DNA from 4 places in the Caldifermentibacillus hisashii genome. Region 1 is predicted to be linked to each of the others. Evidence: riboswitches for the same ligand, from Rfam matches in the RefSeq annotation. Region 1 holds a riboswitch; each other region holds the start of a gene.
The links. Region 1 has a riboswitch for S-adenosylmethionine ahead of NSQ14_RS04630 (phosphoadenylyl-sulfate reductase). Riboswitches for the same ligand answer to the same signal wherever they lie in the genome.
Positions count from the first base shown of each region.

Region 2: linked by a shared signal. The riboswitch ahead of NSQ14_RS08325 (bifunctional homocysteine S-methyltransferase/methylenetetrahydrofolate reductase) and the one ahead of NSQ14_RS04630 (phosphoadenylyl-sulfate reductase) in region 1 are both predicted to bind S-adenosylmethionine.
Region 3: linked by a shared signal. The riboswitch ahead of NSQ14_RS09795 (hypothetical protein) and the one ahead of NSQ14_RS04630 (phosphoadenylyl-sulfate reductase) in region 1 are both predicted to bind S-adenosylmethionine.
Region 4: linked by a shared signal. The riboswitch ahead of NSQ14_RS16810 (methionine biosynthesis PLP-dependent protein) and the one ahead of NSQ14_RS04630 (phosphoadenylyl-sulfate reductase) in region 1 are both predicted to bind S-adenosylmethionine.

Region 1 covers NZ_CP155467.1:991,211-999,173, forward strand. The annotation lists gene hisC (histidinol-phosphate transaminase) at 1-959, opposite strand, end outside; gene NSQ14_RS04620 (RimK family alpha-L-glutamate ligase) at 1,186-2,082, shown strand; gene NSQ14_RS04625 (ATP-grasp domain-containing protein) at 2,075-2,935, shown strand; SAM riboswitch class I at 3,019-3,119, shown strand; gene NSQ14_RS04630 (phosphoadenylyl-sulfate reductase) at 3,188-3,913, shown strand; gene NSQ14_RS04635 (assimilatory sulfite reductase (NADPH) flavoprotein subunit) at 4,183-6,021, shown strand; gene cysI (assimilatory sulfite reductase (NADPH) hemoprotein subunit) at 6,042-7,763, shown strand; gene cobA (uroporphyrinogen-III C-methyltransferase) at 7,920-7,963, shown strand, end outside.
Region 2 covers NZ_CP155467.1:1,746,887-1,754,849, forward strand. The annotation lists gene NSQ14_RS08300 (acyl-[acyl-carrier-protein] thioesterase) at 1-754, opposite strand, end outside; gene NSQ14_RS08305 (ArsR/SmtB family transcription factor) at 947-1,273, shown strand; gene NSQ14_RS08310 (cation diffusion facilitator family transporter) at 1,434-2,378, shown strand; gene NSQ14_RS08315 (hypothetical protein) at 2,475-2,603, opposite strand; gene NSQ14_RS08320 (FMN-dependent NADH-azoreductase) at 2,662-3,282, opposite strand; SAM riboswitch class I at 3,586-3,698, shown strand; gene NSQ14_RS08325 (bifunctional homocysteine S-methyltransferase/methylenetetrahydrofolate reductase) at 3,760-5,619, shown strand; gene metH (methionine synthase) at 5,612-7,963, shown strand, end outside.
Region 3 covers NZ_CP155467.1:2,079,549-2,087,511, reverse strand. The annotation lists gene queF (preQ(1) synthase) at 1-310, shown strand, start outside; gene queC (7-cyano-7-deazaguanine synthase QueC) at 403-1,077, shown strand; gene NSQ14_RS09810 (VUT family protein) at 1,280-1,828, shown strand; gene NSQ14_RS09805 (hypothetical protein) at 1,938-2,228, shown strand; gene NSQ14_RS09800 (gamma carbonic anhydrase family protein) at 2,350-2,877, opposite strand; SAM riboswitch class I at 3,188-3,311, shown strand; gene NSQ14_RS09795 (hypothetical protein) at 3,403-3,747, shown strand; gene NSQ14_RS09790 (aminotransferase class I/II-fold pyridoxal phosphate-dependent enzyme) at 3,744-5,246, shown strand; gene speE (polyamine aminopropyltransferase) at 5,255-5,914, shown strand; gene speB (agmatinase) at 6,098-6,958, shown strand; gene NSQ14_RS09775 (YitT family protein) at 7,370-7,963, opposite strand, start outside.
Region 4 covers NZ_CP155467.1:3,474,010-3,481,972, forward strand. The annotation lists gene NSQ14_RS16785 (methyl-accepting chemotaxis protein) at 139-1,437, shown strand; gene NSQ14_RS16790 (DUF5367 family protein) at 1,756-2,169, opposite strand; gene NSQ14_RS16795 (TetR/AcrR family transcriptional regulator) at 2,166-2,756, opposite strand; gene NSQ14_RS16800 (Gfo/Idh/MocA family protein) at 2,962-3,948, opposite strand; gene NSQ14_RS16805 (Cof-type HAD-IIB family hydrolase) at 4,291-5,136, shown strand; SAM riboswitch class I at 5,529-5,634, shown strand; gene NSQ14_RS16810 (methionine biosynthesis PLP-dependent protein) at 5,693-6,841, shown strand; partial or broken gene metC (cystathionine beta-lyase) at 6,838-7,963, shown strand, end outside.

The DNA of each region.
Region 1 (7,963 bases):
CCTTTTTTCAAGAAAAAGTTGAACAGTTCCATTGGTGAAGCCATTCGAACAAAGATAAAGTTAGCTTGGGACGGGTAATATTCAACATTCAGTCTCTGTAAAGTTTGTTCAAAATCTCTCAGACATTCAGCGTTTTTCCGGACACATTTTTTGACAAAATCTTGGTCTTCAAGTGCGGCGAGGGCTGCTTGTTGAGCAAATGATGAAGTATTGAACGGGAGCCGGGCAATATTGATTTTTTTGATTAGTTGAGCATTGCCGACTGCATAACCGATTCGGAAAGCGGCCAGACCGTAAGCTTTTGAAAATGTCCGTAAAACGATTAAATGATTAAAATGCGTTAACAAAGGGATAGAATTTGGATAATCATCGGCTGTTACATATTCATAGTATGCTTCATCAAGGACGACCACAATTTCCGGGGGAACTTTTTCCAGAAACCGGACCAGTGTTTCTTCATTTAAATAAGTTCCGCTCGGGTTATTCGGGTTGCAAATCCATACGATTTTTGTACGATCATCAATCGCTTGAAACATTCCGTCCAAATCGAAAGAACCGTTGACTAGTGGGATTTCCCGAACTTCCGCACCTTCAATGATCGCATGATGTTTGTACTGGGGAAAGGTTTCATTGGCTGTTATTATATTGTCCCCTTCACATAAAAGAACACGGCTGATGATTTGAATAACTTCATCAAGCCCGCTTCCAAATAACAACTGATTTTCATCAACATGTAAATGATCGGAAACCTTTTTCCTAAGCTCTGTTGCATAACCGTCCGGATAGGTGGCTGTATCATGAAGTGAACTTAAAACAGCAGTTTCCACATGAGGCGAGCAACCATATGGATTTTCATTTGAAGCCAATTTAATGACTTTATCAATATTATATTCTCGTTTTATATCTTCGGGTGATTTTCCCGGTTTATAGGGTTGCAAATCCAATATTCTTTTTTTCACTGATTCTTTCCCTCTCTCTTCATTCCGTTTAAAAAATAAACCTCCACTGATCCAACAGCAGAGGATTAGTTACAGGTTATTTATGATTATAGGTTTTGAATTTATATATGTCAATATTTTTAAAAAATATCCGCTCATCCGATCAAGTAAAAATTTGCGGATTACTTTGTGGTATTTTTTCTATATAATGATTTCAGATGGCTTGAACAGATAAGGTGATGTATTTATGAATAAAAAAGGTTGGTTAATATACAACGGTGGTTTAATTTCTAAAAAATTTTTGGAAATTAACCACATGTACATATCCGCTGCAGCAAAAAAAGGAATCGAATTACAACCGGTTAAAAACAACGAGATATATAGTTTCGTCATGGATAATTCTTTGCATGTAAAAAAGGATGGTTTGTTTCAGCCTGATTTTATCCTATTTTTAGATAAAGATATCCGACTGGCCAAACAATTGGAAGGATTAGGTTATCAACTTTTTAATAATGCAAATGCCATTGAAATATGTGATGATAAAATCGCTACATTTCAAACATTGGCAAATAAACGAATACGAATGCCGAAAACGTTATTTTCACCAATGATGTTTCCCGGTACGATAGATCCAAATGACCAATTTATTGATCGAGTGGAAAAGGAATTTGATTATCCGATTGTTATAAAGGAAGCATACGGTTCGTTTGGGGATCAAGTTTATTTAGTGAAAAACCGAGAAGAATTGGTCGTCAAAAGGCACCAGCTGCTATACCGGCCTCATCTTTACCAACAATTTATTTCATCCAGTACCGGTAAAGATGCCCGATTGTATGTGGTTGGGGATCAAGTTGTGGCTTCCATGCTCAGATTCAATGAGATAGATTTTCGTGCGAATGTAACAAATGGCGGGATGATGCAAAAGTTCGATCCCCCGCGAACTTTTAAGGAGTTGGCCATAAAAGCATCACAAGCGGTGGGAGCGGATTTTTCCGGTGTTGACCTTTTATTTGGTGATAATGATGAACCGATAATCTGTGAAGTGAATTCCAATGCCCATATAAAAAATGTGTTTGATTGCACCGGCATCGACGTGTCGGAATATATTTTTGATTACATATTGGAGAGAATTGGTAATGCATAGTGGTTTACTGATTTACGGACGGGATGATTATAAGAAAAATCAATGGTTTGCAGAACAATTTATCGAAAGGGCACAGGAACATGGGTTAACGATTGGCCTTGTTTTAACGGATGAACTTTTCCTTGGAATTGATGAACAATTTTACGCAGAAGCTAGAAGAAAGCGATTAGTGACACCGAATTTTGTTATTAATCGGAGCCGGAATAGTATCATTGCAACGCATTTTGAAAAGATGGGGTGCCGAGTGTTTAATTCTGCTTTTATAACAGAAATTTGTAATCATAAAGGGAAAACCCATCAATTTATCAACTCACATGGCATTAAATCTGTGAAAACTTGGATTGGAAACCGGCATGATTTTTGTGTTGAGCAGTTTGGCGGTGATTTTCCGCTCATTTTAAAATCAGTTGCCGGACACGGAGGTAGAGAAGTATTTTTCATTGCTAACGAAAAGGAATTGACAGAAAAACTAGCCACATTTTCCGGTGACGAGTTTATTTTGCAGGAAGTTTGTACAAATCCCGGCGTTGACATTCGTGTGTTTGTTATGGGAAACGAAATTTTGGCAGCTGTCAAAAGATATTCGGAAAAGAGCTTTAAAGCAAATTTTTCTTTAGGTGGGAAGGTTGAACCGTATTCACTGAGTGACGATGAAAAGAGATTGGTTAAGAAAATCGCACAACTTGCACAGTTTGATTTTGTCGGGATTGATTTTATTTTAGATGAAGAGGGACGTTTTTTATTTAATGAAATAGAAGATGTGGTCGGTTCAAGAGTTTTGTATAAATGTTATGATATGGACGTTGTCGGCAAGTACTTAGCCTATATAGAAAAGAGTCAAAAAGGGAAATAGGTCATATTTTCAAAAAACTTATTGACTTTTAAAATAACACAGTTTAAACTTAATTCATACTAAAATTATAGGAAAAGATGATATTCTTATCAAGAGAGGTGGAGGGACAGGCCCGAAGAAACCTCGGCAACAGGTTTAAAAACACTGTGCCAACTCCTGCAGACAAATGTCTGGAAGATAAGAAGGAATATGATTAAATCTATCCCTTCTTATTTATCAAAATGAAGAAGGGATTTTTTTAGGGGTGAAATGATGATTGAACAGCGGATTTTATATGATAACTTTACAGATGATCCTTTCAAGAATCAACGGTTTACAGATGAAACAAAAGGGGCGTTGCCTGTTTTACAATGGGCATATGAGACATATGGAAATTCCGTTGTTTACGCCTGTAGCTTTGGGGCAGAGGGAATTGTCTTAGTGGATCTGATTGCAAAAGTTCAACCGGAAGCAACGATTGTTTTTCTCGATACCGGCGTTCATTTTAAGGAAACATATGAATTGATTGAAAAAGTAAAAATCAAATACCCGAGTTTAAATATTCAACTAAAAAAACCGAAGCTGACTTTGGAGGAACAAGCAAAAAAGTACGGGCCGGAGTTGTGGAAAACAGAGCCTGATTTATGTTGTTTTTTGCGAAAAATAAGGCCGTTGGAAGAAGTTTTGTATGGAGTCCCGGCTTGGATTTCCGGACTTCGCAGGGAACAGTCTCCAAGCAGAAAGAATACAGATTTTGTCAATAAGGACGAAAGATTTAAATCTATTAAAATTTGTCCATTAATATACTGGACTTGGGAAGATGTTTGGTCATATATCCGTCAAAATGAGTTGCCATATAATATTTTACATGATCAAGGATACCCGAGCATTGGTTGTGAGCCGTGCACATTGCCGGTTACAGATCCAAATAATCAACGTGCCGGAAGATGGGCCGGTTTTAATAAAATAGAATGCGGTCTACATACCCCGGCGAATTGAGGACCGGTTCATTGAAACAAAATGGGAATCAAATTGGGACTAAATTAATTTGTTGGAAAATTGGGAAACCAGAATTAAAGATCCGGTTCTTTGAAACAAAATGGGGAACCGAATGGAGGACCGATTTGATTTGTTGCAAAATTGAAAAATCCAAATAAAGACCCGGTTCATTTGTCGCAAAGTTGGATAATCATAATTTAAAAACATACTATTTTAATATGAATACTGTTTTATAGATTGTAACATAAGAAATGATGAGGTGAAACGTTTTGCAATTTAACGTGAATAACAGCCCATTTAATGAAGAACAACGAGAATATTTGAACAGGTTAATCCCGACATTAACCGAAGCACAAAAAATATGGTTGTGCGGGTTCCTGTCCTACCCGTTCATTGCCGGGTATGAACAAAGCGTGCAAGTTGATCAAACAGCTGCCCCGAAAATGGAACAATCCATTCAAACTCGTGAAGTAACCGTACTGTTTGGTTCTGAAACGGGCAATGGGCAATCGTTGGCAAGTACGATTGTTGAAAAATTACAAGCAAAACAATTACCGGTGCAATCATTTTCGATGGACGACTTTAAACCGCAAAATTTGAAGAAAGTTCAAGATTTATTAATCATCACGAGTACCCATGGGGAAGGGGAGCCCCCGGAAAATGCCCGGTCTTTTTATGAATTTTTACATAGTAAGCGGGCACCAAAATTAGAAAATGTCCGATTTTCTGTGCTTGCATTAGGTGACGAGTCATACGAATTTTTCTGTCAAACCGGGAAGGACTTTGACAAACGTTTGGAAGAATTAGGAGGAGAACGGCTCTATCCAAGGGTTGATTGTGATGTTGATTTTGAGGATCCGGCAGAACAATGGATGAGCGGAGTAGTTGCCGTCTTACATGAAACAAGCAATGCAAATGCATCGGCCATATCTGTTTCGGAAAAGCAAGCGGCGGCTACTCTGTTGGAGGAAAAACAGTCGGTTTATTCGAAAAAGAATCCTTATCCGGCTGAAGTACTTGAAAATATTAGTTTAAATGGTCGTGGTTCGAATAAAGAAACCCGCCACCTTGTGTTATCGTTGGAAGATTCCGGTCTGACTTTTGAGCCGGGAGACAGTTTAGCCATCTTACCGGAAAATGATCCGGAACTTGTTGACAGTTTAATCAATGAACTCGGATGGAACCCGGAAGAATCGGTGCAAATTAACGAGGAAGGTGATATTTATTCATTGCGAAAAGCCTTGCTCTCCAAATTTGAGATTACTAGACTAACGAAATCATTTATTCAGGCGGCAGCTGAACTGTTTCATAATGAAGAGTTAAAGAAACTTGCAGCACCGGGCAATGAAGAAAAAGTAAAAGCTTATTTAGATGGTCGGGATTTACTTGATTTTGTCCGGGATTTTCGACCGGTACAACTTAAACCCGTTGATTTTATTCATATTCTAAGAAAATTGCCGGCGCGCCAGTATTCAATTGCCAGCAGCTTAAAAGCAAATCCGGATGAAGTACATCTCACCATCAGTGCCGTCCGTTTCCAAGCCCATGGTCGCAATCGAAAAGGTGTATGTTCCTCTCAAATTGCCGAGCGGATTCAACCCGGCGATATGTTGTCTGTCTATGTGGATCAAAATCCAAACTTTAAACTGCCAAGTAACCCGGATACACCAATTATTATGATCGGGCCGGGAACAGGTGTAGCACCATTTCGGGCATTTTTGCAAGAGCGTGAAGCAGAAGGAATTACAGGGAAAAGTTGGTTATTTTTTGGTGATCAACATTTCTCCTCAGACTTCTTATATCAAGTTGAATGGCAAAAATGGTTAAAAAATGGGGTGTTAACGAAAATGGATGTTGCTTTTTCGCGGGATCAGGCGGAAAAAGTTTATGTCCAACACCGAATGCTTGAAAAAAGGAAAGAATTTTATCAATGGCTGGAAGACGGGGCTGTTGTTTATGTGTGTGGAGATGAAAAGCATATGGCTCGCGATGTTCATCAAACGATCCTGACGATTTTAGAAAAAGAGGGTGGTTTGACTAGTGAACAAGCCGCTGTTTATATCGATCAAATGCGAAAACAAAAGCGTTACCAGCGAGATGTTTACTAAAACAGGGGAGGCGACAAAGCGTGGAACAAAATAAAACAAAACTTAGTGATAATGAGCGGATTAAACGGGAGAGTAATTATTTGCGAGGGACAATTGCGGAAGGATTAAAGGACCCGATCACCGGAGCCATTTCTCCCGATGATAATCAATTATTAAAATTTCATGGAAGCTATCAACAAGACGACCGTGATGTGAGAGATGAACGCCGCCGAAAAAAATTGGAACCGGACTATCAGTTTATGATTCGTGTGCGGATGCCCGGGGGACTGGCAACCCCAAAGCAATGGTTGGAAATGGATCGACTTGCAACTACTTATGCGAATGGAACTTTGAAACTGACGACAAGACAAACGTTCCAATTGCATGGTGTCTTGAAATGGAACTTAAAACAAACAATGAAAGAAATCAATGAGGCACTTTTTACAACACTTGCCGCATGTGGTGATGTAAATCGGAATGTTATGTGTACTCCGAATCCAAATTTATCGGATGTTCATTACGAGGTTTATGAAGCGGCAAAAAAAATAAGTGACCATCTACTGCCGCAAACACCTGCCTATCATGAAATTTGGTTGGACGGAGAAAAAGTAATCGACACAAGCGTTGGTCAAGAAATTGAACCGATTTATGGACCTACGTATTTACCGCGAAAATTTAAAATTGGGATTGCGATTCCGCCTTCCAATGATGTAGACATTTACTCCCAAGATTTAGGCTTTATTGCGATTGAAGAAGATGGTGAACTAAAAGGATTCAATGTTGCGGTTGGTGGCGGGATGGGGATGACCCACGGCGATTATCGTACGTATCCGCAAATTGCCCGTGTGATCGGTTTCTGCCCAACGGATAAAGTAGTCGATGTGGCAGAAAAAATTGTTTTAGTTCAACGTGATTATGGAAATCGTTCCAACCGGAAAAATGCCCGTCTCAAATATACGATTGATTCCAGAGGCATTGAATGGTTTAAAACCGAGTTACAAAATCGGTTAGGTTGGGAATTAGAAGAGGCAAGACCATTCCATTTTACCCATACTGGAGATCAATTTGGCTGGATAAAAGGAAATAAGAAATGGCATTTAACGTTATTTATTCCAAGTGGCCGGGTAAAAGACGATGAAGAGACCCAATTTCTCACCGGATTAAGAGAAATTGCCAAAATCCATACCGGTGAATTTCGATTAACCCCGAATCAAAATGTCATTATTGCTAATATAACAGCAAAAAAGAAAAAAGAAATTGAGAAACTGGTAGAACAATATCATTTAGCTGGCGGAACATATGCATCTCCTTTATGGCAAAATTCCATGAGTTGCGTCGGTTTCCCAACTTGCGGATTGGCGATGGCCGAGTCTGAACGGTATTTTCCGACTCTGCTCAAAAAGATTGAAGCCATTACAAAAGAAGTCGGGCTCAAACAGAATGAAATAGTCATTCGAATGTCAGGCTGTCCAAACGGCTGCTCAAGACCGGCTTTGGCAGAAATCGGATTTATCGGGAAAGCACCCGGAAAATACAACCTGTATCTGGGTGGCGGTTTTGCCGGCAATCGTTTAAATAAATTATACAAAGAAAATATTGGGGAAAAGGAAATTTTAGAAGCGTTATATCCAATTTTTCAGCACTATGCAAAAGAACGAAAAGAAGGAGAGCGGTTTGGTGATTTTGTCATTCGAACCGGTTATGTGGAAGAAGTTCATTCCGGATTAGATTTTCATGGTTCGAAAACGGTCAAAAACATATAAAACACATGCACTAAACGAAAAAATATATTGTTAATTTCTTCATTGATAAGTGGATATTTCATCACTTGAAAATCAGCGAATACGACAATTTTTATCAGCCTTAAAAGGTCTATAAAAAGTTAGCGGATGCCAACAAAGAAAGAATGAGGTGGAACGATGGGGAAAGTTTATTTAGTCGGAGCGGGACCGGGTGATCCTGA
Region 2 (7,963 bases), 760 kb from region 1:
ATCTTTCGCTTATTTCTACTGTCGCTTTAAAAACAGTACTTCCGGAATCTCCCTTTTGACCTTCGATATAAATTTTGTTTTCACGAGATTCTGATACATCACGAAACAATGTGATGGTATCGCCCGGTAAGGCTTCATTAATAAAATTTACTTCAATCGCCTTTACTTCAAATTGCCGGTGATTTTCGATTGGAAAACAATCCATTGCATAGTCAACATATCTGGAATTGTTTAAATGTCCGTTAAAATCTACATCACTATACCCGATTACTTTTTGATATACTTTTTCAAGATGTCCATTGCCATTCAATTTCCCCAGTTTTTTCTCAAGAGCTCTTTCTTTAATGACACTTGGATAATGAATGCCAATTGCATCATTGCGTTTCAGTCTCCGTTGGTGGATATCCATTAATACCCAGACCGAAACCGCCCGGATGATGATTTCTCCATTGGCGTCACGGACAAGATAATCTCTTTTAAATTCGATTCGTTTAGGTTCTAGCGGCCAAGTTTCAATCGTTATTTTCTCGTCCCATTCCGGCATTCGTGTAATTTCAACACGAATTCGAATTAAAACCCAACTTACCCCAAATTGGCTTTCCAGTTGTTCAATTCCATAACCTAATTCGACTGAGGCCAGACTTGCGACATCTTGAAAATAGCTAAAAAGGGTGCTTAATTTCACTTTTTTTGTAAAATCAACATCGCGTAAATCAACATGAATTTTTGACTGGAAACGAATATTTTGTTCCATAATGAATCCTCTTTTCTATATGTCCATTATTGGAGTTTTGTAATGAAGCATAAGTTTATCGTAACAAATGAATAAAAAATTTGCTATCCCTGACCAAATTTACTTACTGAAAAAGTTTATCTGGATTTAACTGGATTAATATATGAATATATGTTAATATATAAATATAAGAATATGGAAGGTGATCATTTTATGGGGGAAGATGAAAGACTCGAGAAACCGAATGAGAAAGATTTAGACGAGGAAACATTATTTGTCGTTTCACAGACCTTTAAAGCATTGAGCGATCCGACACGAATCCGGATTCTAAATTTGCTTTTCGAAAAGGAATACGCGGTAAATGAAATTGCTAAAACCTTAGGATTACGACAATCGACCGTATCCCATCAATTACGTTTTTTAAAAAATTTACGGCTTGTGAAGTACCGTCGAGAGAAAACGACTTTATATTATTCCTATGACGATAACCATGTCATGGATTTATTAAAACAAGCCATTGAACATGCACGCCATGAATAAAATGTCTTATGTCCACATAGATTCGTCGGTGACCATTTTTTCTAATTAAGATAGGATAATAAGGACGGAGGAAAAATTTTTTTCACTGGAACATTCCTATATGAACATGGATAAATATATTGGAAGTAAAAAAATATGCTTCATACGTAGGGGGATTAAAATGTCAAACCATCATGGCCATAGCCATTCCCATACAGGAAATAAAAAAGCCTTATTGATAAGTTTTTTGATCATAACAGGATATATGATTGTTGAAGCAATTGGCGGGTTATTAACGAACAGCTTAGCACTTCTTTCCGATGCCGGTCATATGTTAAGTGATTCAATTTCATTGGGGATTGGATTATTAGCATTTACTTTTGGGGAAAAAGTTGCAAATTATAGTAAAACATACGGATATAAACGATTGGAAATATTGGCGGCCTTTTTTAATGGTCTAACGCTTATTGTGATTGCTGCGTTTATCATTTATGAGGCAATTGGCAGATTTTCCAACCCGCCGGAAATTGCGTCAACAGGTATGTTTGTAATCGGGATTATTGGTTTATTTGTCAATATTCTTGTTGCTTGGATTATGATGCGCCAAGGTGATACGCATGAAAATTTAAATTTGCATGCAGCCTTTTTGCATGTAATAAGCGATATGTTAGGTTCGATAGGAGCAATTGTTGCGGCCATTCTCATTATGCTATTTGGTTGGGGTTGGGCCGATCCGGTTGCCAGTCTTATTGTTGCCGTCTTAGTTTTGAACAGTGGTTGGCGGGTTACCATGGATTCTCTTCATATCTTAATGGAGGGGACACCGCAAAATATTGATATTGATGACATTGTAAACACAATGATAAACATACCCGGAGTAATCAGTGTTCATGATTTGCATGTATGGAGCATTACGAGCGGAAGCAATGCCCTATCCTGCCATGCTGTTGTTGACGGGGATTTATCGATCACTGATTGTCAAAAGATTTTACGGAACATTGAACATGAATTGGCTCATAAAGGGATTCAACATGTCACCGTTCAAATGGAGAACAGTGAAAATCCCCATGAAAATTCAGTTATGTGTAGGACCCAATATGAAGTTCACCTTCACCATCAACATTAAAAAAGCAATTGGAAAACAATAAAACGCCATCGTAGGCGTTTTATTTGTGGCATCAGTGGGATAAAAAACCCCACCGATGGAAGTTTCACTTTACTGTTATTTCTTCTTAGTTGTTTTTAACAATTTTTCCTCTTTACTGTTACCGCCGTAATCGGGCAATTGTCCGGCATGGGTTTCGTGATATTTTGATCCGGAGTCATTATGATTGTGATCGTCCTTTACCAAAAGACTCACCTCCATCTATCTTTGTTGTTCATCCTAAATAAAGAATAAACAGTCATTCCTAAAAAGCTTTTGCCAATTGTTGGGCTTTTTCGACTGCTTTTTCTACAATTTCATCGGCTTTTTCCGGGTTATGGTCCATCCCTTCAACAAATAGTTGATGAAAGTCGGTCACACCTAAAAAGGTAAAAATGGTTTTCACATATTGGCTGGCCGGGTCTGAACCATTATATACTCCTCCGTTTGCTTGAATATGTAGGACTTTTTTTCCTTTCACAATACCGACCGATCCGGTTTCCGTATACTTAAATGTTTTCCCGGCCACGGTAATACAGTCAATCCAAGCTTTTAATCGTGTCGGTATACTTAAGTTCCACAACGGGTTCGCAATAATAATTTTATCTTGTTGCAGAAATTCTTCCGTATATGAATTGAACATATTTACCTTCTGCTGTTGGGAATCAGATAACGAATCAAAAGGTTTTCCTTGATTCAAATCATTCCATGCATTAAGCAGGTCTCGGTCAATCTCAGGGACGTTTACATGATATAAATTTATATCTTTAATCTTATGATCCGGGTGCATCTCTTTATAAGCGTTAAGGAAGGCATCGGTTACTTTCATAGACCGAGATACTTCTTGATTTAGCGGGTGTGCCCTGACAATTAAAACATTTACCATTATTTTTTCTCCTCTCGAAACCATTCTATCTTTTTCACTTGATATTAGTAGTATAAGCACAATGTTCATTTTTATCAAAAGTTTTTGCAACGAAATAATGGGTGAAAATTAGGAATATTATTGAGAAAAATTTGGTTTGAACTATTTGCCCGGTTTCTAACCGACTTTGACTGAACAAGATTGGAATAGACGAATGGCCAAAAAAAGACAAAAATATTTTATGAAGTTTTCATTTTTTTATTGATTATTTTATCAAAATTCGTTAAAGTAAGAGTAATTTATATTAAAAAAATAAATGGATGATTCTTATCAAGAGAAGTGGAGGGACTGGCCCGATGAAGCTTCAGCAACCGGATACCCATGGGTACCACGGTGCTAAATCCAACGTGCTTTCTTTTCAGCACGAAAGATAAGAAGAAGATTAGATAAAAAAAGTCTTCTTCTTTGGAAGGCTTTTTTCTATTGGGGGGGAACACAATGGGATTAATACAAGATCTTGAAAAGCAAATTTTGATAGCGGACGGCGCTATGGGAACACTGTTGTATTCATATGGGATTGATCGTTGTTTTGAAGAACTAAATGTATCAAATCCGCAAGAAATTGAACGGATTCATCGGGAGTATATTGAAGCGGGAGCCAAGATCATTCAAACCAATACATATGGAGCAAATCGGATCAAACTTGCCCGATACGGATTGGAAAACGAAGTACAAGAAATTAACGCAAAAGCAGTTGAAATCGCAAAAAAAGCGGTAAAGACAAGCGGTAAGCCGGTTTATGTTCTCGGTACAATCGGTGGGATCCGGACTTTCCAAAAAGCAATTTTTTCAACAAATGATATTTTACAATGCTTCGAGGAACAATTGGACATATTACTGGAAGAACAAGTTGACGGAATCTTATTAGAAACCTATTATGATTTAGATGAAATAAAAGCGGTTCTCGAAGTAGCAAGAAAGAAAACAGATTTACCGATAATGGCAAATGTTTCTTTACATGAAAAGGGTGTATTGCAAAACGGGACTCCTTTGGCGGAAGGTTTCAACCAACTTATTGATCTTGGCGCAAATATCGTTGGACTGAATTGTCGGCTTGGACCATACCATATGATTCAATCATTTGAGGAGATCCCTATACCAAATGGTGCATTTTTATCTGCTTATCCAAATGGAAGTTTGCCAAGAATGGAAGATGGACGATTAGTATATGAGTCGGATGAACAATACTTTTATGAAGCAACGATTCAATTCGTAAAAGAAGGGGTCCGTTTATTGGGAGGATGTTGCGGCACAAGACCCGAACATATTAGAGCAATGGCTGAGGCGGTGAAAAATCTTTCTCCGGTCACTGAGAAAAAAGTTATTAAAGAAAAACCAATCATTCAATTAACACAAATTCAACAAGTTCATGAACCGTCTCTGGTTGATATCGTAAAAAGTAGAAGATCCGTTATTGTTGAATTTGATCCGCCTAAAACATTGCCGATGAGTCAATTTTTATCAGGGGTTAGCGCGTTAAAAAACGCAAAGATTGACGCAATTACACTTGCGGATAATTCTTTGGCATCACCGCGGATTAGTAATGTTGCTTGTGCTCAAATTGTGAAGAATCGTTATCATCTCCGCCCGATTGTTCATTTAACTTGCCGGGACCGGAATTTAATCGGTATTCAATCACATATAATGGGATTACATGCGTTAGGTATCCATGACATTTTAGCATTAACCGGTGATCCGACAAAAATTGGTGATTTTCCCGGAGCTTCATCGGTTTTTGATTTGACTTCATTTGACTTAATTCGGTTAATTAAGCAATTTAATGAAGGTTTATCCTATTCCGGAACATCTTTAGGAGAAAAAACAAATTTCACAGTAGCGGCTGCTTTTAACCCTCATGTAAAAATTATTGAAAAATCAGTTGCTAGATTAGAAAAGAAAATTCACTCCGGTGCCGATTATTTTATTACACAACCGGTTTATTCCGAAGAGTTGATTATTAATATCTATGACGCAACGAAACATTTAGATGTTCCGATTTATATCGGGATTATGCCGTTAACGAGCACTCGCAATGCGGAATTCATTCATAATGAAGTACCCGGAATTAAACTGCCTGATTCCGTTCGTGAACAAATGAAAAAGGTAGGAAATGATAAAGAACAAGGGAAGCGGGAAGGGATTGCGATTGCGAAACATTTGATTGATGTCGCCTTTGATCTCTTTCACGGCATTTATCTGATTACCCCGTTTTTAAATTATCAAATGTCTGTTGAACTCATCAATTACATTCATGAAAAAGAACAGATGAAAGTAGAAAGGGAGATTACCAGTGTATAAGTTGAACAGACAGTTGGAAAAAAAGATTCTCATCCTGGATGGAGCAATGGGAACAATGATTCAGCAAAAAGAACTTTCCATAGAGGACTTCGGGGGAGAGGAATACGATGGCTGTAATGAGTACTTGAATATAACGGCTCCGCTCGTGATAAAAAGTATTCATGAAGCTTATTTAGAAGCGGGTGCGGATATAATCGAAACAAATACATTCGGCGGAACCCCGCTTGTTCTTGATGAGTACGGGCTTGGTCATTTAAGTTTTGAAATTAATAAAATAGGTGCGGAATTGGCTGTACAGGCGGCAAAAAAATATTCTACAGAACAATGGCCCCGCTTTGTAGCGGGTTCAATGGGTCCGACAACAAAAACGTTATCCGTGACCGGTGGTGCCACCTTTTATCAATTAGTGGAAAATTACCAAGTTCAAGCAGAAGGTTTATTGGCCGGTGGTGTTGACTTTTTACTGCTGGAAACGAGTCAAGATATGTTAAATGTGAAAGCAGCCTTCTTGGGCATACAGGAAGCGGCAAAAAAAATGGGCATTCAAGTTCCGCTTATGCTGTCCGGAACGATCGAACCAATGGGGACAACATTAGCCGGGCAGGATATTGAAGCTTTTTATATATCAAGTGAACATATCAAACCATTTGCTGTGGGACTCAACTGTGCAACCGGACCCGAATTTATGACGGATCATATCCGGACTTTAGCTGATATGGCCGAAATTGCCGTGAGCTGTTATCCGAATGCCGGACTTCCGGATGAAGAAGGACATTACCATGAAACGCCGCTGTCACTCGCGCAAAAAATAAAAGATTTTGCTGAAAAAGGATGGTTAAATATTGCCGGCGGTTGTTGCGGAACGACACCGGACCACATTCGTGAATTGGCTAAAGTACTTTCAAACATTCAACCGAGACCGTTAGGCGAAAAACGGCATGAACATCGTGTTTCCGGTATCGAACCGTTAAGATATGATGAAACGATGCGACCGCTATTTGTTGGTGAGCGGACGAATGTGATCGGATCAAGGAAATTTAAACGTTTGATTTCAGAGGGGAAATATGAAGAAGCGGCTGAAATCGCCCGCAATCAAGTGAAAAACGGAGCCCATGTCATTGATGTTTGTCTTGCTGATCCGGATCGGGATGAGCTTCATGATATGGAAAAGTTTATCAAAGAAGTTGTCAAGAAAGTTAAGGTTCCTTTAGTTATTGATTCAACCGATTGGCAGGTTACAAAACGGGCACTGGAATATATCCAAGGGAAGTCGATTATTAACTCGATAAATTTAGAAGATGGCATGAAACGATTTCATGAAATAATTCCGCTCATGAAACAATTTGGTGCGGCCGTTGTTGTTGTTGGTACCATTGATGAGAGTGGAATGGCTTTAACGAGGGAGCAAAAATTAGCTGTCGCAAAACGTTCATATGATATTTTGGTAAATGAATACGGCATTTCACCTACTGATATTATTTTCGACCCGCTCGTTTTTCCGGTTGGTACCGGTGATGAACAATATATCGGTTCTGCCAAAGAAACAGTAGAAGGAATCCGGTTGATAAAAGAAACATTCCCCGATTGTTTAACCATACTTGGTATCAGTAATGTTTCATTTGGACTCCCGGCGGCCGGTAGAGAAGTACTGAATGCAGTTTTTTTATATCACTGTACACAAGCAGGGTTAGATTATGCAATTGTGAATACAGAAAAATTAGAACGGTATGCCTCGATTCCCGAAGAAGAACGGATTTTGGCAGAAAAATTATTATTTGAAACAAATGATATAACCCTTGCTGAATTTACCAATTTTTATCGTGATAAAAAGAAAGAAGAAAAACAACCGGATGTTCATTTATCTTTGGAAGAACGGCTGGCGCAATATGTTGTGGAAGGGACAAAACAAGGATTAATCGATGATTTAAAATTAGCGTTAGAAAAATATAAAAATCCACTGGATATCATCAATGGACCTTTGATGCAAGGAATGGATACTGTTGGCAAGTTATTCAACGATAATCAGCTGATTGTTGCGGAAGTCCTCCAAAGTGCGGAAGTAATGAAAGCTTCTGTTGCTTTTCTTGAACCTTACATGGAAAAGCAGGAGACAAACGGGAAGGGGAAAGTGTTGCTGGCAACGGTCAAAGGGGATGTTCATGATATTGGAAAAAACTTAGTTGACATTATCTTATCGAATAACGGATTCCGAGTGATCGATTTAGGAATAAAAGTAGCACCGCAAACATTAATCGAAGCAGTAAAAAAAGAAAAACCGGATATCATTGGATTGTCCGGGTTGCTGGTAAAATCGGCACAACAAATGGTGTTAACTGCCCAAGAT
Region 3 (7,963 bases), 1.1 Mb from region 1:
CTTTGCGACAATTTATATTTCTTATATCCCTGATGAGAAATTAGTCGAGAGTAAATCTTTAAAACTATATTTATTCAGTTTTCGCAATCATGGTGATTTTCACGAAGACTGTGTCAACATAATTATGGATGATCTAATTCAGTTGCTTGACCCGAAATATATTGAGGTTTGGGGAAAATTTACGCCAAGGGGTGGTATTTCAATTGACCCGTATTGCAATTATGGTCGTCCGGGTACGAAATATGAAGAAATGGCATATTACCGGTTGATGAATCATGATTTATATCCGGAAAAAGTGGATAATCGGTAGTTATGAGAAGGGTTCGGATATATGAGACGATTTTTTGATAAATATAGGTTTGAGATCTTTTAAAAACTATTTAATAAATGGATGTGTCAGCGATGCTAAAAGATGAAAAAGCTGTTGTTGTATTTAGTGGGGGGCAAGATAGCACCACCTGTCTATTTTGGGCTCTCAATACGTTTCAAAATGTAGAAGCGGTAACCTTTGATTATAATCAGCGTCATAAAAAAGAAATCGAGTGTGCCAAATCTATTGCCGAAGAATTAAAGGTTAAGCACCATATTCTCGATATGAACTTATTAAATCAGCTGTCTCCGAGTGCTTTAACGAGAATGGACATCGACGTAAAAGCCGGAAAGAGTGGGGAGTTGCCATCGTCTTTTGTTCCCGGTAGAAATTTGATTTTCCTGTCAATGGCTGCAATTTTGGCTCAGCAAATCGGTGCGAAACATTTAGTCACCGGTGTTTGTGAAACGGATTTTAGCGGTTACCCGGATTGCCGCGATGTGTTTGTGAAGTCGTTGAATGTAACCATTAATTTGGCCATGGGGCAAGAATTTGTCATCCACACACCATTAATGTGGTTGGATAAAGCTGCCACTTGGAAAATGGCTGATGATTTAAATGTTCTTAAATTAATTAAGGAGAGAACATTAACTTGTTATGAGGGAATAATTGGTGATGGTTGTGGAAAATGTCCGGCTTGTCAATTACGTCGTCAAGGTTATGAAAAATATATGCAGATGAAGGCGAATGTTTCAACGGCTATTTAAAACGAAAGTTGTTGTGGAAATCACAACTGATTATTCCTAAAACCGGATTTTACGAACTTACATACCATAGAAATTCGTTGGCCTAGAAAGGTTGCAAGTCATCAGCGAAATTCCTGAGAAATTCTCGCTTTCATGCGTTGTAGTTTTTTATTTAGCCAGTTTATGAAAGATTACCAGTAAATAATGAGGAGTTATGATGTTAATGAGAGTCATTTTGTATTTAATGTTTATTGTGTTGGCGAATGTTATTACAGCCAGATTTCAACCGGTTCAAATAGGAATGTTTCATATTCCGTGGGGTACTTTTTTAATCGGAGCTACATTTATTTTCCGTGACTTAGTTCAAAATAAATATGGCAAGGGAAAAACGTATCTGTTAATACTTATTGCCCTGATATTGTCTGCCGTTTCATCTTATCTCTTAGGTGACACCTTATGGATTGTGATGGCTTCAGCTTTATCATTTCTTATCGCCGAGTCGACGGATACCGAAATTTATTCGCGCTTAAAATTACCGATGAGTTGGCGGGTGTTATACAGCGGGCTTGTTGGTGGATTATTCGATTCAGTTGTTTTTATCATAATTGGTTTAAGTCCGCTTGGTGCCGGCTTTATTCCTTGGGAAGCAGTACCGGCAGCGATTATTGGTCAAGTGATTGTAAAAACGATCATGCAAGGCTGTGGGGCAATTTTGCTTTCTCTTATGGTAAAAAATTCCCGTTTCCGAGCATTGATTTTATCCCATTCTTAACGGCGAGTCATAAAATCCACCAGATTTCCATCAAATTTTGAATCCTTTCCATGAATAGATCGTATAATACAAATAATACTGTTCTGGCAGTGAGAGGAGATTAAATGTTATGGTTTCTACAATATTAAAATTGATTACGGGTGGCTTGGAAGCTTTTTGGGGAATACCGATTTTAGGGGGAGCCATTATTTTTAGTATGGCTTGGGCACCGCTCGGAATCATGTTTGTTTTGCATATCATTACGCTCATATTTTCAATAATGGAAAAAAGATCTTTTCATGGAAGTGTGTTAGGGATTATTACATCCTGTTTAGGTTGGATTCCATTTCTCGGAATGGCCCTTCACATTATTACAGCAATTCTCTTATTAATAGACGGATTTCGATCAAGTTTTAAATAGAAACGACCTATAGGGGCAGTCCCGGAAAGTTTTTTATAAACGGATGCCCCTATTTGAAGTGAATACAAGTACATTTTTATTAATCCCGTTAACAGTACGTATCTTTAGCAACCGTTCTTTCTTATTTATTTTTTAATTGGGAAAGAATATCAATGTACTCCTTCCCTTTTTGTACGTAAACTTCAATTGAACCTTGAATTAACATGAAATCATGATCTGACAATTCACGGGCAACTTTTCCGGGAGAGCCGACCACCAGCGAGCGGGGAGGGATTTTTTTTTCGCCGGTTATCAGTGTATTCGCACCGATAATACATTGTTCACCGATTTCAGCATCATCTAAAATAGTAGACCCCATACCTACAATTGTGTTTCTTCCAATCTTACAGCCATGTAAAATTACATTATGTCCTACTGTTACACCGTCTTTAATGATGGTCGGATGATCTTCATAAAGATGGATGGTTACATTATCTTGAATACTGCATTTTTCTCCGATAATGATGGGCCCTTCATCACCGCGTAAAACGGCATTAAACCATACGGAACTTTCCTTTCCTATTGTTACATCACCAATTAAATATGCCCCCGGAGCAATAAAAACACTATCGTGAACATTTGGTGTTTTTCCTTTATAAGGAATTAACATAGTTTTGCCTCCATTATATGAAAGATTTGTATATTACTATTTTATCAATAATTTGATAAATTCCAAGTTCCTATTTAAGGTTTGCACCCAAAAAGGTTATTTGAAAATATTTTACAAAATATTTAATAAATATATCTATGAGGATAAAAAATATTGTGCCATTCGTATATGATTTATAGAAATGTTTACTTTCTTGGAGTTTATGGTAAACCTATAAACGTGCAAAAAAATTTTATTAAGACATTTCCAAAATAAATTGACATGTCTTTTTAAATCCTTTATTATTATTCCAGCATAAATAAAAGTTTCTCTCTTATTAATAGCCGTTGAGACGAGGGGTCTAAGATACGGTGGCAAACCAGTTTGGTTCACAGAACTAAATATTGGGTGCCCAACCTGAGCACAAAATGAGTACATTTTGTGAGCAATAAGAGGATAAGCAGCTGATATTAATCGAAGCTTTCCTTGCCTTTGGAGAGCTTTTTTTATGCCTAAACAAAAAAATTGTGTTAGGAGTGGTTAATATTGGCAGAGAAATTTTTATTCATATCGGAATCTGCAATAGAAGGATATCAGAATCAAATACCTGATGCAGGGCGGGATTCAACTTTCCTTCAAAAACCGTTTATTAAAGCAGCTTGTGAAGTGTTTTCACCAACAAGTACAACTCATGCGAGCAGGGAAAATATGACAACAGCTGTCCAAAATACTGTACAAATTACCTGCGCTGCATTCATTGATACAGGAAACACAAATGAACTTTGCGGAATCGTAGAGGGAACTTGTAAGGTACATGAGCAAATTTCTAATAGGGCAATGGAGTTCGACAAGGTGCTTACTACACTTAATGATAGTGGTGGCTGCCGATGATGAACAAACTACTGGAATTTGAACAACCGTTGATAAAAGCAGCGCCTAAATTAGATCACAATCAATTGCCCTTATTTCAAACACTAGTTCAATATGCCAGAAGAGATGTTACACCATTTGATGTCCCGGGTCACAAAATGGGGGCACAAATGAATCCGTTACGAATGGTTCTCGGGGATATGACAATGCGGATGGACGTCAACTCAATGAAAGAACTTGATCTGTTAAGCCATCCCCAATCGGTAATCAAAGAAGCCCAGGAATTAGCGGCTGATGCATTTGGAGCCGATCATGCTTATTTTTTAGTTAACGGTACGACAATTGGTATTATTGCCATGATTTTAGCAGCAGTAAAACCGGGTGAAACGCTTCTTGTACCGAGAAATTGTCATAAATCCGTTATGAATGGAATAATTTTGAGCGGGGCAAAACCGATATTTATTCAACCCGAAGTCGACTTGCATTTTGGGATTGCCCACGGTGTGTCTGTTAAAAATGTAAGAAAGGCATTAAATGAAAATCCGGAAACGAAAGCAATCCTTGTCACATATCCAACCTATTTTGGTGTAATGAATGAATTGGTGGAAATTTGTGAACTCGCCCACGAACGGGGTGTAACAGTTCTTGTCGACAGTGCTCATGGTGCTCACTTGGCTTTTATGCCTGATGACTATATCGATCCTCTTACAGCCGGAGCTGATGCAGTTACCGTTAGCATGCATAAAACAGGGGGTTCCTTAACCCAAAGTTCATTACTATTATTAAAAGGGAACCGAATTGCTCCGGAACGTATGCAAAAAATAGTGAATATGTTACAAACAACAAGTGCGAACTATTTGTTAATGAGTTCTTTGGATGTGGCACGAAGAGAGATGGTTCTGTTTGGAAAAAAGCGGTATAGGGAATTAAAACCGATTGTAATGGATGCTGTTCTGTCCATTGAAGCAAATTCGAACTATGAAGTATTAAAAGAAGCCTACGTGGAGAAATATTTCCAACAATCATATGATTGGACAAAACTTGTTATCCGTGTAAATGGAATTGGTTTTACCGGCTTTGATGTCTACACAATTTTAAAAGAAGAATACGGCATTCAAATGGAATTGGCTGAAGGATATGTCATTATGGCTGTGATTAGCTCGTTCGACACGAAAGAATCCATCGACAAACTAGTTTTTGCCTTGAAGGATATTGAGAAAAAGTATGGAAAACATGCAACGATCATTTCTACTCACGTCACAACAAGTGAAGTAAATAAATTAGTTCTTGTTCCGCGCGATGCTTTTTATGCTGAGCAAGAATCTATACCGATTGATCAAGCTGTTGGACGGATAAGTGCGGATACATTGATGATTTATCCGCCGGGTATTCCTCTTGTTATACCGGGAGAATTAATTTCCAACGAGGTGCTCAATCAATATCATTATTACTGTCAAACAATCGGGAGTGTATTAACTGAAGCAAAAGAGGCAAACCATATTAAAGTTGTGAAGGAATGATGTCATAAATGAATTGGTACACGGAATCGTGGAGCGATGAATGCAAATTTTCCATTGCTTACGATGAGAAAATTTATAGTGAAAAAACACCTTTCCAACAAATTGATTTTTATAAGGGTAAGGAGTTTGGCACATTTTTCACTTTAGATGGTTTGATGATGGTAAATGAAAAAGATGAATTTATTTACCACGAGATGATTGTTCACCCCGCATTCGCCACAAACCCAAATATAAAACGAGTTCTAATCATCGGTGGCGGTGATGGCGGTACGGCTCGTGAAGTTTTACGGTACAAATCGGTTGAAGAAGTGGTCATGGTTGAAATTGATGAACGTGTTTTTCGACTGTGTCAAAAGTATTTACCTGTTACTGCCGGCGGGATCGAGGAAGAGCCGCGAATGACCTTGAAATTCGAGGATGGTTTGGCTTATGTGAAAAAAGCACCCGATGCGTCGTTTGATTTAATTCTTGTTGATTCCACTGATCCGATTTCTGTAGGAGAAGGTCTTTTTACAATCGAATTTTATCAAGAATGTTATCGAGTATTAAGAAATGATGGAATCTTAATTAATCAGCATGAGTCACCATATTTTACTGAATATGCAGAAAATATGAAAAGGGCACACAAAAAGATTAAACATATTTTTCCTATTACGCATGTTTATTAGTACCATATGCCGACATATCCTTCCGGTCACTGGTTATTCGGCTTTGCTTCAAAGGTGTACGATCCGTTGCTAGATTTACACACGGAAGATTGGAAAAAATTTAAGATTCAAACAAAATATTACAATACCGAACTCCACCGCGGGCGTTTTGTTTGCCGAATTACGTAAGGGAGGCACTAGTAGATGGGGAATAAAAATATGAATATAAGTACTTTTATCGGTTGTGATAAATCTTATGAAGAAGCAAGCCTTGTTTTGTTCGGGGTACCTTTTGACGGAACAACGAGTTTCCGTCCGGGTACCCGTTTTGCAATGCAGGCAATTCGTACGGATTCATATGGTTTGGAAACTTATTCACCATATTTGGATCGGGATTTGGAGAATATAGCTGCTTTTGACGGTGGGGACTTAGACTTGCCATTTGGAAATACCGAAAAGGTAATGGATATTATTTTTGAATATAGCCGGGGCGTTTTAACTGATGGGAAGAAATTTCTAATGGTAGGGGGAGAACACCTTGTTAGTCTTTCTTCAATTAAAGCAGCATATGAAAAATATTCGGACTTACATTTGATCCATATTGATGCGCATACCGATCTACGTGAACATTATTTAGGTGAAAAACTGTCCCACGCTTCAGTCATTCGCAATTGTCATGGGTTTCTCGGTGACGGTCGGATTTTCCAATTCGGGATTCGCTCCGGTTTAAAAGAAGAATTTGAATGGGCAAAAGAACATACATATTTGGAAAAATTTTCTCTTGAAACATTTGCGGAAAAGATGGACGAATTAGCTAATGTGCCTGTTTATATTACGATTGATCTTGATGTTCTTGATCCGGGCATTTTTCCCGGCACTGGAACACCGGAACCGGGTGGAATTTCATATCGTGATTTATTAGATGCAATTGGGCATATGCAAAAATTGAACCAAATTGTTGCGGCAGACGTGGTTGAGTTATCACCACCATATGACCCTTCAGGCGCATCAACTGCAGTGGCATGTAAAACCGTTCGGGAAATGTTATTGACATTAGGGAAATAAATACGTGGGAGGTTCTTCATTCCTTACTAATGGTTAGTTGAACGGGCTGTTTATCCCACCTTTTTAAATGAAGTATCTTGATATGGGGGCTTGTCTCGCCGTTATGGTGGGAAAAAAGAATGTTAAAGACATAACATGTTGACGTTGGCTAATATGTTATGTCTTTTATTCTGTTTTTGGTTCAGATATTTTTTCGGCTTACTCAAAATGGGCCATCTATGAAAGACGTATTTTTTTACGTTTAAAATGCAAAAATGTCCGGCAAATATACGAATTCGCTTATTGCGGGACATTTTATATTTTTTCGGTGAACTAGAGAGGCTTCAGTAGCATTACCTCGCAAGCGATAATATTTTTTCGCTGACTATGACTCTGCTCTCGCCTAGAGGTTCGACAGTTGCCGAGTTTTCTTTACCAAATCTGATGAAACCGACCAATTACGTTTTGCGTTGAAATAATGCTGACAAATGATTTTGGATCTGCTGATTTCACAATTTGTTTTAATTGATGCATTTCACCTTTCATGATAACACAATACAACACTGTTTTGTCCTTTTGGGTATAGCCACCGCTTGCATTCCACATTGTCGTCCCGCGATGAAGTTCTTTTGTAATCGCCTCGTTCACTTCTTTCCCTTTATCTGTAATAATCAATAATGAGATGCGATCAACGTGGTTTAAGATAATATTATAAGTTTTCATGGATGAATAAAACGATATAATGGTGTACAAGGCAATTTCGCTATTAAAAATAAAGCCGGATAAAATAACAATAATTGTATTAATAATTAAGTTTGACTTTCCGACTGTGATATTACGATATTTTGCAATCACCCGTGATAATATATCAAAACCGCCTTCCGAACCGCCGCGACGGAGAACAAGACCACAACCGACCGCATTTAAAACCCCACCGAAAATAGCAGATAGTAAAGGATCATCCGTCCAAATATGTTTAATCGGGACTATTAATAAGAAAAACGAAACTAAACTTGTTGCTAATAT
Region 4 (7,963 bases), 1.5 Mb from region 1:
TTCACAATGTGTTACTGTATATTTTTTTGCCATATAGTATATATTTTGGACTAGTGATATACTTAAAAATGAAACAGTCAGCGTCGTAAAGCTAGGTATAAAGCAGTGCAACAACAAATTTACGGAGGAAAAATTCGAATGAATGGACAATCAGGAAAAAACTCATATAAAGCAGTACAACTGATTAGAAACATCGTGACAGGTACCAGTTCCATCATACTCATTTTAAGTATCATTCTCGGCTGCCTTTTAGGTTTTATCATTCATCTTTTCACGGATTCTATCAGTCTTTTATTATTGATGTTTATTTGCAGTCTATCCAATCTTATTTTAAGCGCTTTGTTATTTGTTTTCATAATGAAATCGATATCCAAGTCAGCCAATGGTTTTATGGAATTATTAAATTTAATAAAAGACGGGAATTTTTCAATTGAAATGGACGCAGGAAAAAATAAAGCTTTAGAAAAAATTGTCGGTCATTTAAATTCCATCACTTCGCAAATGCGTTCTGTTATTGCAGGATCATTGAATCATGTCAATTCCTTCTTGCAAGCTTCAGAGCACATTTCGAGTGAAACAAATGAGGCTGTAACATCCATTAAGGAATTATCCGATACGATTAATGAAATTGCCGTCAGCGCTTCTGACCAAGTAATGGAAGCGGAAAAAAGTGTGCAAGTTATGGATCAATTATCCGAACATATTTCTGTTGTCACAGACGGGTATCATTCGATTATCAATGAAACGGAAAATGTGAATCACTTAAATAAACAAGGTTTGGAAATGGTAGGGATTTTACGAGAAAAGTCTGAGAGCAATCAATTATCGTCAGAGAAAATATTTACAACCGTAAATAATTTAACAGTTACTTTAAAAGATATTGAGACTTTTGTCGGTACAATTAAAGATATTGCCGATCAAACCAATTTGTTAGCATTGAACGCTGCTATTGAAGCGGCCAGAGCCGGTGAAGCAGGGAAAGGTTTCGCGGTAGTGGCAGATGAAGTACGAAAATTGGCCGATCAAAGTAAAATTTCTACCGAACAAATTATTAGTATGATGGTCAGTATCAAAAGAGATTCTCAAGAAGCGATTCAAGCAGTCCATGATATGAAAAATATTTCTGAAGAGCAATTTACCGCTGTTAACCAAACAGATGCCTCTTTTAACAATATTGCAGACAGTATTGATTCAATCATTCGAAAAATAAATGATATGAAAGATGCAATCGAACAAATGGGCATGGCAAAAGATCAAACGGTAGCGGCTATTATCCATACATCCCAAGTATCAGAGCAAACGGCAGCGGCCAGTGAAGAACTTGCCGCCACTGCAGAATCCCAGTTGCAAATTTTTACAGAGTTAAAAGAAACTGCAGAAGAGCTAAGCCGTCGTTCAAAAGAAATGGAACAAAACTTGGTGAAATACCAAATATAGTTCTATTTGAGCCGGCATACGGAAACTTTTTCTAAAATAGAGGTTGGACTTTGCATAAGTGGATTCTTGAGATAATAATGATACGGATATATAATTACCCTGCCTTAAAGTTGGCGTTTCGCTGCCAGAAATGCGAGGTTTAAAGTGGGAGTTTCTCATCCCTGAGTACGAGGTTTAAAATAGCAAAAAAGAGTAATGAAGATTCACTACCCTTTTTTTATAGAAAAAAGAGAGGAATTAAGGCAAGAACCGGAATATCTCCATTTGTATAACTAAAGGGAATAAGTATACTTTACACAATTCCGAGCTGGGTACAACTTATAAAGATGAATCAATCATTTTAGTCCTTTGTAGATTTATCATGAAAGGTATGAGTAAATATAAAGCATAGGCAAATGACATCCATGCTGTAAACGCAATAACTTGGGAATCATCTAATTTTGGAAATATAAAATGATAATTGGCTAAAGTGAACGTGTCTAATGCTAGACCAATAGCCGTACCAACTATTCCAAACTTTAACGGCGCATGAGTGGATTTATCAAAGAATAGATAAACATATGTGATACCCCACAATAATAGCCCAGTTCCGGCCAGTAATAATAAAGTGCTAATTAAAAACATGTCTGTTCCGGGGCTAAAAAGAACATGTTCTCCAAAAAACACAAAAAACAATGTTGCAAAAAGCCAAACAAAGAAACCCCATATAACCGTTATAAAATAAACTTTCATCCCTCTACCCCCTCGTCAAGTAAACGATTAAGGCCGTTAAATAGTTGTTCAAGTTCCTTATATGTTTTTTCTACAGGAAAGTCCTTTCTTACTAATGCTTGTAATGCTAATCCGTCAACAATTGCATTAATGATGATTCCCCACGTTTCTAAAGTAACGCCCTCTAACGGTGATTTTGGCCATAGAGCTGATAAATTTTTAGCCAATGCATTATTTTCGGACAAAATCATCCCTCCTAATTGACTCCTTATTTTTTCGTTATTGAAGCTTGAAACAACCAAAGTGAAAAATAATTTGTGGAAGAAAGAGTCATAAGAACAGCGACTTTTGGCTGATTCTATTGCCCGATTTATCTTGAATTGAGTACTTTGTTGGGAAATTTCCGCCCATGAACGCTCACAAATGTTTTGTACAATATTTAGTAATAACTGTTCCTTCGTCCTGAAATGATAGTAAACTGTACCCTGTGTTACACCCGCCGCCTCTGCTACAGATTTTAAAGTAAATTTTTCTATCCCTACATCTACTAAACACTCCATTGCATATTTAATCAAATCCTCTTTACTTATAACGTTTGGTTTTGCCATTTTCACACCCCCTTTAGTTATCTGACTAACTAACTTAATTCAAAAAAATAATATCATCTTTTTATAAAGATTACAATATTTTATAACCCATATTAAGCAAAAATTTCCTCACAATATAAAAAGCAGGAGACCAATTCAATTATCCCCTGCAAATGATGTTTTCTTTTAACAAACGGAATTCTAGGTTAATCCGAGAAGAATTCCCTTAATTCCGGTCAGCCGGAAAGACTAAGCCGATTTGCTTCCTTGCCCGTTCCATTAATTTGCTTGTTGTCAAAGAATTGGCATATGTATTGATTTGCGATTCCGTCTTGTTTTCTTTAATTAGCTCAATAAATTCCTTTGCTTCATAATACATGGTGTTTTCGACTTGTGGGCGGCTAATATCTTCAACGGTTCCATCATTATAATGAATCTCAACTTTTGATGGCGTTGAAATTTTATCAATAACAATGGTTCCTTTTTCCCCTTGAATCTCAGATGGAATGAATGAGTTGGAAATTTTTGAGAAAGAGACAACCCCTTCCATTTCCGGATAGGAGAAAATAATCGTTCCTTCCCCATCGACACCGGATTCGAGCATATATGCATTAGCACGCAGATCCGTTGGTTCGCCAAACAACGCTACCATCGGATAAATGCAATACACGCCAATGTCCATTAATGAGCCATTGGAAAAGGCCGGATTAAAAGCATTTAGCACAATTCCCTCTTTATATTTATCATAACGTGATGAATACTGGCAAAAATTTGCAAAGTAACGGCGTACCGTACCGATTTTATGTAAATTTTCTTTGATACTTACAAAACTTGGGACAAAAGTTGTTTTTAACGCCTCCATGAAAACCACACCATGGGCTTTTGCCGTCTGAACGATTGCTTCTGCTTCTTTTACATTGGAAGCGAGTGGCTTTTCACAAATGACATGTTTTCCATGTTGCAAAAATAGAATCGATTGTTCTGCGTGAAGTGAGTTTGGACTGGCAATATAAACTGCATCAAGGACATCACTCTTTGCCATTGTTTCTAAATCGGTAAAAATATTGGTTACGTCAAATTTTGCTGCAAACGCTTTTGCCCTCTCTTCGGTACGTGAATATACAGCTACAAGCGAAAAATCCTCTATATTAGAAGCTGCATCAATAAATTTTTCGGTAATCCAATTGGTTCCGATAATTCCAAAACGAATCATAAAAATACCTCCATTATATCATTGTGATTAATTTCATAATAACATATTTAAGGCTAGAAGTGGAAAGAGTGAAAGATAGAACAGCTATGAGGAGTAAATTTATTAATCTCTGGTAGTATTGTGGAAATACGACTTATCCACAATTAGTAGAATTTTCCATTTGAATTTATCCACATTAAAGGTCAAAAACAACCAAATTTGCTTATTTTTTTAAAAAATGTGGATAACTTATTATGTTGTGTCGTGGGCTGAAGATAGAAACGGAAAAAACGACAAATAGTATGGTAAAATAAAGATGGCACCTGTTTTATTAATTCGAAAAAGGATGCAAGGAGGAACACGATGAAACTTATTGCAATCGATATGGATGGTACCCTTTTTTCTAACAATCATACAATCAGCGAAAACAATTGTCATGCTATTTTAAAAGCTCAAAGACAGGGTCATATCGTTACCTTTTGTTCAGGCCGCGCCTTACACGATATTCAAGAAATTATAAAAAAGATAAACCTCGAAGCACCTATTATTGCCGGAAACGGAGCTGTTGTTTTTCATAACAAAATCTTACAAACACTAACAATCCCTGTACATATATTGAAAAAAATTATGGACATATTTAATGATTTTCAATTATATTATGAAATTTATACAAATAAAGGTATTTTCATTGATAAAACACGAAAAGAATATTTGTATGCGGAACTGAATCGGTTAAAAGATGACCCTGTTTTCGGACCAATGGTTGAACAAATGGTTCAAGTTCAAAATGACCAAAATCATTTATTAACTGTCTCAGATTTTAGTGAGCTAAATTTTTCAATGTTAGATCCGTATAAAATGTATACTGTCAGTTTGGATGAGAAAAAACTAAATCATTTGCAACAGCGGCTTTCTGAACGTGATGATATTTCAATCACAAACGGCAGCCATCTAACCGTTGAGGTAGGAAATAAACAGGTAAGTAAAGGAAATGCCCTTCTTTTCCTCGCAAATTACTTTCAAATTCCACAAGCAGATACTGTCGCAATCGGGGATAATCTGAATGACTTATCGATGTTCAAAGCTGCCGGAACAAGCATTGCTATGGGGAATGCCACGGATTTTGTAAAAAGTCATGCGAAGTTTGTAACAAAAACGAATGATGATGATGGCGTGGCCTATGCTTTAGAAAAGTTTGTGCTTTCATAAACGGTAAATTTAGAGATGCGCCAAAATGTCCATGAAGGTCGGTTTATTGGACTTTTTTTGGAATATGTACTACAAACTGTCCATTATAGCCGCTTTACTGGACAATTTTTTTAAAAACGAGCGTGAATCTGTCCATAAAACCAGCTCTCTTGAACTTTTTCCAAAAAACGAGTATGAAACTGTCCATAAGGGGCAGTCTATTAGACAGTTTTTTAACAAAGGAGCACCATTCAGTCCATAAGGGCCGCCACGTTGGTTTCCTATAGATACGTATATTATTAATAAACTATTCCCATATAAATTATGTGCATGCTATGATTTTTCCCTTGATTATTTTAAAAAGATATTGTAAATTAGAATAAATAAAATCATTTATGAAACTGAATATCGCAATCTTATCAAGAGAGGTTGAGGGACTGGCCCGATGACGCCTCAGCAACCGGTCATTTGTCGACCACGGTGCTAATTCCAGCAGGTGAAATACCTGAAAGATAAGAAGAAACTTTCATTAACAGTTGGGGCTTCTTCTTATAGAAGTCCTTTTTATTTTCCAAAAATGTGGGGATACGAGGAGGAATCAAGCTTGGCAAATCAACATATTCAAACAAAATTAGTGCAAATCGGCAATCGAAGTGAACATATAACCGGGGCTGTTAATCCACCCATCTATTTATCCACAGCCTATCGTCATGAAGGAATTGGTTTATCCACAGGATATGATTATACACGGACGAAAAATCCAACACGTGCCTTATTAGAGGAGAGTTTTGCAAAATTAGAAGAAGGAGATCAGGCTTTTGCCTGTAGTTCGGGGATGGCGGCTATTCAGCTCGTCCTCTCCCTTTTTCAAAAAGATGATGAACTTCTTAGCTTTAATGACCTATACGGCGGAACTTACCGATTGTTCAATCAATACGAAAAATCGTATGGAATCAAAACCAGCTATGTGAAAGTGAATGATTACAACGGATTGGAAGATGCAATCACAGAAAAAACAAAAGCGATTTACATAGAAACACCAACAAATCCGTTAATGATTGAAACAGATATTGAAAAAGTTGCCCACATTGCCAAAAAACATCACTTGCTTTTCATTGTGGATAACACCTTTCTAACCCCCTATTTGCAAAAACCGATTGTGGATGGGGCCGACATTGTCATTCATAGTGCGACAAAATATATTGGCGGTCATAATGATGTCCTGGCCGGATTTGTTGTTGCAAAGGGACAGGAAATTTGTGAACAGCTTGCGACAAATCATAATGCGGCCGGTGCGGTTTTATCCCCTCTTGACAGTTGGCTGTTAATTCGCGGCTTAAAAACCTTAGCTTTACGTATGGAAGCACATCAAAACAATGCAAAACAGGTAGTCGAATTTTTAAATAACAGACCTGAAGTGACTGATGTTCTCTACCCAAGTAGAGGTGGCATGGTGTCGTTTCGATTGGCAAAAGAAGAATGGGTTGACCCCTTTTTAAGAAGTTTGAAATTGATTACCTTTGCCGAAAGTCTCGGTGGGGTTGAAAGTTTTATTACCTACCCGGCTACCCAAACCCATGCCGATATTCCGCTACAAACCCGGATGAAAAACGGTGTCGATAATCGCTTATTACGGTTTTCAGTCGGTATTGAACATATTGAAGATTTGAAGGCGGATTTAGATCATGCATTAGCGGCATTGCGTAAGGGGGCAAGTGTACGATGAGCAAAAAAAATTATGGGTTTGAAACAAAACTAATTTCTCAAGATTGTTATATTGATGGCAAAACAGGAGCAGTAAATCCACCTGTCTACTATTCTTCCACTTTTCATCAAGGACAATTCGATTCGTTTGGTCCTTTTGACTATACCCGTTCAGGAAATCCAACCCGAAAAGTGTTGGAAGAAACCATTGCCGAACTGGAAGGCGGTGTTCAAGGTTTTGCCTTTGCATCCGGAATGGCCGCGATTTCATCGGCCTTCATGCTGCTATCATCCGGGGATCATGTCATCATTTCCGAAGATGTGTATGGCGGAACGTTTCGCATGGTCACAAAAGTACTAACGAAATTTCAAATTCAACATACTTTTGTTGATATGACGGATTTAGATGCAGTGGCCGGCGCTTTTCGGCCCAATACGAAAGTTGTCTATGTGGAAACCCCGTCCAATCCGTTACTCCATATTACAGATATTAGAGGTGTTGTCAAATTAGCAAAAGCCCACAATTGTCTTGTATATATCGACAATACATTCATGACACCCCTTCATCAAAGGCCGCTTGAATTAGGTGCGGACATTGTCTTACACAGCGCCACAAAATTTTTAGCCGGGCATAGTGATGTCGTTGCGGGCTTGGCGGTGGTAAAAGATGAAAAATTGGCTGATCAATTGTATTTTATTCAAAACTCATTTGGTGCCGTTTTAGGGATTCCGGATTGTTGGGCTTTGCACAGGGGGATGAAAACATTAAGCGTGCGGATGAAACAGTCTTCAGAATCAGCACAAGTAATTGCTGAGTTTTTGCAAAATCATCCACTCGTGGAAGAGGTATTTTATCCGGGACTTGCAACACATGCGGGACATGAAATTCATTTGGGGCAGGCGACTAGTGCCGGAGCTGTATTGTCGTTCAGATTGCCCAACAAAGACATTGCCAAGACTTTTGTGGAGAACCTTGAAATCCCGGTATTTGCTGTTAGCTTAGGGGCGGTCGAATCGATTCTATCTTATCCGGCGACGATGTCCCATGCGGCGATGAGGCAAAAAGAAGGGAAAAACGCGGGATTACAGACGGACTATTACGACTTTCGGTAGGATTGGAAAATTGTGAGGATTTGGTTGCTGA